2 regions of the Brochothrix thermosphacta DSM 20171 genome follow, and region 1 is predicted to be linked to the other one. Evidence: riboswitches for the same ligand, from Rfam matches in the RefSeq annotation. Region 1 holds a riboswitch; the other holds the start of a gene.
What was found. A riboswitch is a leader RNA that binds a small molecule or an ion and turns the genes downstream of it on or off. The one in region 1 is predicted to bind thiamine pyrophosphate.
Positions count from the first base shown of each region.

Region 2: another riboswitch for thiamine pyrophosphate. It lies ahead of V6S17_RS00810 (ECF transporter S component); the one in region 1 lies ahead of tenA (thiaminase II).

Region 1 covers NZ_CP145608.1:2,208,533-2,211,690, reverse strand. The annotation lists gene V6S17_RS11015 (LysE family translocator) at 1-78, shown strand, start outside; gene V6S17_RS11010 (N-acetylmannosamine-6-phosphate 2-epimerase) at 430-1,116, shown strand; TPP riboswitch at 1,161-1,264, shown strand; gene tenA (thiaminase II) at 1,383-2,054, shown strand; gene V6S17_RS11000 (methionine ABC transporter permease) at 2,107-2,769, opposite strand; gene V6S17_RS10995 (methionine ABC transporter ATP-binding protein) at 2,762-3,158, opposite strand, start outside.
Region 2 covers NZ_CP145608.1:148,829-151,986, reverse strand. The annotation lists gene V6S17_RS00820 (penicillin-binding transpeptidase domain-containing protein) at 1-38, opposite strand, end outside; gene V6S17_RS00815 (biotin transporter BioY) at 209-754, opposite strand; TPP riboswitch at 891-996, shown strand; gene V6S17_RS00810 (ECF transporter S component) at 1,109-1,684, shown strand; gene V6S17_RS00805 (ABC transporter ATP-binding protein) at 1,671-3,065, shown strand; gene V6S17_RS00800 (energy-coupling factor transporter transmembrane component T family protein) at 3,068-3,158, shown strand, end outside.

The DNA.
Region 1 (3,158 bases):
AGTATTTCACACTATTTGAATAAAATTATGGGCAGCATTTTAGTGCTATTAGGCATTAAATTATTTGCAAGTAAATAGTGAAAGGATCCTCAATCTTTTAAGCGTACCATTACCTTTTTTAGTTGGAGTATTGAAGACAGGCATTAAAGTCAACGACATATACTTCAGTTTAATTTTCAGGTCTCACATTGAATTTATCTTCAAAAGTATCTTCTAATATCTGTTTTTTGCAGTATGTATTTCAGCTCGAATTTTTCACCATTAATAGGTCAGTAGTGACAGTTATAATTTGACGAAAGCGATTGCAATCGTTATATTTAGTGTGTGAAAACATTTTTGAGTAGTGATACAGTAACGTGAAAAAAATGGCGTCAGAGAGTGCTGTGAAGAAGTGTAGTGAAAAGGTAATGGAGGCGGATGAAAATGACGATGTTAAAAAAGGTAAAAGACGGTTTAATCGTGTCATGTCAAGCGTTAGAAAATGAACCCTTACATAGTTCTTACATTATGAGCCGTTTAGCAGTTGCAGCTGAGCAAGGTGGGGCAGTTGGTATTCGGGCAAATTCAGTAATTGATATTATAGCAATTCAAGCGACAACAAGTTTACCCATTGTAGGAATTATCAAACGGGACTATGAGGACTCCCCTGTATTTATTACAGCCACAATGTTAGAAGTTAATGAATTAATGACAACAGGTTGTGAAATGATTGCCTTAGATGCGACTAGCCGAGTACGACCGAATGGTGAAAGTTTAGCAGAATTAGTCTCTAAAATTAAGTTGAATTATCCTGATATATTACTAATGGCAGATATTGCTACAGTAGATGAAGCCCTTAATGCTGAATCGTTAGGGTTTGATTGTATATCGACAACATTGATTGGGTACACAGCTGAATCTGAAGGTCATGATTTGGCAGCTAATCATTTTGAAAAACTACGAACAATTATTGAGAAATGTACACTACCTGTCATCGCAGAAGGTAATGTTGATACACCTGAAAAAGCACAGCAGTGTAAACAATTAGGTGTTCATTCTATTGTTGTTGGAAGCGCAATTACGCGTCCACAACTTATTACAGAAAAATTTGTAACGAAAATGAATGAAAAAAGATAACGATTGAATGATTAGAATGAACATGCTAAGATGAAGCAGTAAATAAACACCACTAGGGGAGCTTAGATAAGCTGAGATTGGACATTGTCCTCAACCCTTTGACTTGATCTGGTTAGTACCAGCGGAAGGAATGTGGCTTGTTCTCGTATGGAACATCATTCTGTTTAACAGCTGGTGTTTAGCCGTTTTTTCGCATACAAAAACAACCACTTTCTCTTTTTAGAAGGTGGTTGTTTTTTTACGCTTAATTAAAGGGGGATCAGAAAATGACATTGTTCACAGACGAGTTAAAAGTCATGACAGCAAAGAGTTGGGAAAAAAGCATGACACATCCTTTTGTAGTCGAACTAGCAGAAGGAACATTACCAGAAGAAGCATTTAAACGGTATTTAGTGCAGGATATGTATTATCTAAACCATTATAGTAAAATACATGCGCTAGCAGCAGTTCAAGCAGAAGAAACAGCTGTTACTCATATGTTATTGAAGCAAGCACAAGAAACAATTGCAGCAGAGATGTTAATGCACACGGAGCATGCTCGTTTATTAGGGATGTCGACAACAATACAAACTGATATTCGTCCATTACCAACAGCATATGGGTATACATCACATTTATATCGTGTGGCGATGGCAGGAAGTTTAGGGCAAACGATTGCTGGACTACTTCCTTGTTATTGGCTTTATGCAGATATTGGGTCTTATTATCGGGACAGTAAACCAGTGAACCCCTTGTATGCTAGTTGGCTGGAAAACTATGGTAGCGAGCTATTTCAGAAAGAGACTCAAGTACAAATTGATTTGTTAAATCGTTTAGCCGAACTAAGTAGTGAAGCGGAAAAGGAAAAAATGCGCGATGCATTTAAACGGGCTAAGGAGTATGAATTGGCATTTTGGGAAATGGCTTATGCCGGAGAACAATGGCCATCAGAAAAGTAAGTGAAAAAAATCGCACAGCTGACGTGTTTTACGTCTACCGTGCGATTTTTTATTAATTTTTTTTCAAACGACGAGCAATTAAGCTGCCGAGAGATTGAATAATTTGTACAATCACAATCAACAAAATTAAGGTGGCATACATCATGTTAGGTTGGAAGCGAAGATAACCGAATTGATAAGCAAGGTCACCTAAACCGCCAGCGCCTACAAAGCCAGCCATAGCAGTTGCGCCAATCAAACCAATAGTAGCAATTGTTAAACCTAAAACAATCGATGAACGGGATTCACGAACCACCACAAACCAAATGATTTTCCAAGTTGAGATACCCATGGATTGATACGCTTCAACAACACCTTTATCGACTTCTAATAATGCAGATTCAATCAAACGTGCAATATAAGGCGCACAATAGACAACTAATGGAACGATAACACCTTGGACGCCAATCGTTGTGCCAGCTACGACCTTTGTAAAAGGGAGTAGAAAGAATAGCAATATGATGAAAGGGATTGATCGAATAACGTTGATAGCAGCATTTGAAATAGCGTATGCGACAGGACTATCCGCGTAACCACCTTTACGTGTTAGTACAAGTAGAATAGCTAAAGGGACGCCGAGAATAATTGAAATCAGTAGGGAAATCACGGTCATCTGAATCGTCGCAGCTAAACCATCGAGTAAAGTGGGACCCCATTCATTAAAAAAATTAGCCATTGATTTCACCTTCTTTCTTCACAATAATTCCTTGACCACTCAGATAATTAATTGCTGCAGTTACTTTGTCTGGTTCGCCCTCTAAATGAACCAGAAGATTGCCAACGGATTCATTTTTAAATTGATCAATTCCACCAGCAATGATATTAGGTACCACTCCAAAAGTAGTTGCTACATGTGCTAATGCTGGTTTAGTTGATGAAATACCAACAAAAGTACAATGGATAAGAACGCCTTCTTCTGGTAAAGTTTGCAAAAATTTAGCAGGCAATTTGTATTTTGCCGAATCTTGAACGAATGTTTTGGTAATAGTTGAACGCGGCTGTGTAAACACATCAACGACAGGCCCTTGTTCTACAATTTGTCCATCTTGCATCACCGCAACACGA
Region 2 (3,158 bases), 500 kb from region 1:
ATCACACCGCCCACAACAAGCCATTTTTTTCTTGTCATATCGTTCTCCTTTTATTGACGTATTTTATAAAATTTTATCAATTTATATCTGGCACTAACACTCATACACTAATTATTAACTTACAGTCATTATAACACTTCTAATTGATTATTCCAGAAACAACAAAAAGCCCTATATCGCTAACCATAGCCGATATAGGACTTTTTTATTAGGCTCTTAACTTGTAGCGTAAATTTTTGGGTAATCGTTGTAAAATGATAACGCTCAATATCGCTTTTAGTAAATCACCTGGAATAAATACCAAGTTCGATAAGAATGCAGCTTTTAAAGGCATACCCGTAACAAAGTGTAAACCAATTGCTCCAAATGAATCGATGACTAGCACCCCAGCTATAACAGTCACTGCGAACAACCGAAGAAATGAGGGCTTTTCGCCTAACTTACCACTCCACCAGCCAATTAAAAAAGCAGCGATTGGATAAGCAATTATATAACCAGCAGTTGGGCTGTAAAACAACGCGAACCCACCACGACCTCCTGCCAAAACAGGTAAACCTACTGCAACAAGCAGCAACAATAACAATACTGCGATAGTACCGTTCCGCTTACCTAATAACAATCCTGCTAATAAGACACCCATGCTTTGTACTGCAATTGGAACGGGTATGATTCCTATCGTGATCGGTGGTATAAATCCTAAAATAATAAGTACTGCTATCATTATCCCTATAAATGCAATTGAATGTGTTTTCATCTGAATCTCCCCTATTCCTCGAATAAGTAAATTTTAACTTTCCTCACCAACAATGTCAACCTTTTATTTTAAAAGTTAACAAAAGAGCGGCGTTTGCTAATGTGAAACGTCTGTGTTATATTTTAACCAACTTATATTTATCCACTAGGGGTGCTATTCATTTAGCTGAGATAGACGGTATGTCTAATCCCTTTGAACCTGATTTGGTTAATACCAGCGTAGGAAAGTGGAAACGTCTATTTATTATAAAGGTTAAGTCTGTACCTTTAACACGTTTCGCTTACAACCCTGGTTTTGGGTAATGTAAACGGGGCTTTTTTTATGCCCTAAAATAAGATAAAAGGGGAGATTCAGATGAAAAAGACACTCACATTAAAGGATACCTTGGTAGCGATTGTCATTGCATTAGTGTTCGGGATTATTTATAAAGTAGGTACGATTCCTTATGATTTATTAAAACCCTTTGGTTTACAATTGGAACAAGTGATTTATGGGTTTTGGTTCATGGCCGGGCCATTTGCAATGTTAATTATCCGCAAACCTGGTGTAGCCTTAATAGCAGAAGCAGCTGCGGCGCTAATTGAAACATTTTTAGCAGGAGGTATGGGGATGCAAAGTTTTGTTTACGGTATTGGTCAAGGACTTGCTTGTGAACTCATCTTTTTGATGACGCGTTACCGTCGTTTCACATTAGATACGGCTATTATATCAGGCTTACTAGCTTGCCTTGCTTCTTTCTTAATTGACTGGCCATATGGTTACCTCGCTGTTCAACCTTGGGCTTTGACTCTTATCATTGTTTTCCGCTTCATTGGTACAATCATCATTACCGGTTTCTTAACTTACTACCTTGCTAAAGCAATGGAGAAAACAGGTGTTGCTCAAATGGTACGTCCCATCACAAAGGATGACTACGATGCTCTCAAATAACGAGTATGGCACAAAAAATCTACGACTGTTATTTCCAGGTATGAAAGAAGCGTTTCTTAAAAATCTGGATTTTTCTTATACAAGCGGTGAAAAAATCTTAGTTTTAGGCCCTAGTGGTGCTGGTAAATCCACCTTACTCGAAGTATTAGCTGGGCTTATTCCAACCATTATTGATGTCCCTGCTAAATGGGATGATTTACGTGTCCCTGATAACACCGCGTATTTCTTTCAAGATCCTGATGCGCAATTCAACATGCCTTACACGGATGAAGAAATTGCGTTCGTATTTGAAAATCAACAAATTCCCTCAGCAGAGATGCCGGAGCGTATTGCTCATTACATGGCACTTGCTAACGTTACAACGGATACACATACCGCCATCAATAAATTGTCAGGCGGAATGAAGCAACGTTTGCAATTAGCGAGTTTATTAGCTCTGAAAAGTGATTTCTACTACCTAGATGAACCCACAGCAATGCTTGACCCTGAAGCAACACAGTATTTTTGGGAACAAATGAAACAGCTCACTCAGCAACAAACGGTCATCGTAGTGGAACATAAGATTACCGAAATTATCGATTATGTCTCGCGCATAGTCATTATGTCAGAAGATGGCTCCATTATAGCGGATGGACCTACTGCTGAAATTTTGACAACACATACAGACTATCTGCACGATGCCGGGATTTGGCACCCTGAAAGTTGGACACTTGCTCCAAAATTCGAGCGTATTCCTATCGCATCTCCTGAAAATTTACTCACCGCTTCACAGTTCAAAGTAAAACGAAAAAAACAAACAGTGGTTTCCCTAGATAACCTCACTGTTCAAACGGGGGATTGGCTTTGTATTTCCGGGGAGAACGGCTCAGGGAAATCCACCTTGTTAGAAGGACTTCGCGGCTTGCTTAAAACAAGCGGAAAACTCACTTTCCCAAATGGTTCACAAGAAACAACGGGCTTCGTCTTCCAAAATCCTGATTATCAATTTGTATGTGATACAGTAAAAGAGGATTTGGCCTTTGGCTTACAATTCGAAAAACTCACTGAAGAGGCTAAAGAGGAACGTATCCTCGCCTATTTAGACTATTTCAGCCTGACGGCACGCCAAGCAATTCATCCGCTCTCATTATCAATGGGGCAAAAACGACGTTTAAGCGTTGCTTCAAGCGTTATTACAGAACCACAACTATTATTACTAGATGAACCCACTTTTGGTCAAGATGCCCGTAATACCTTCCGCTTGATTGAGAGTCTAGAACATTGGCGCAAAAAAGGCATGGCCATCCTAATGATTACCCATGAGCCAGAAATCATCGAGCGTTACGCAACAGGTGTGATCAATGTCAAAGATGGTATCGCTACTGTAAAAGGAGGGGTTTGACGATGGTAACTGAAACAGCTTTCTTTCGCCGTGTAAATCCGGCCTATAAGTTTTTAATTTTCTTTATCATCACATTATTAACGATTTTTTTAC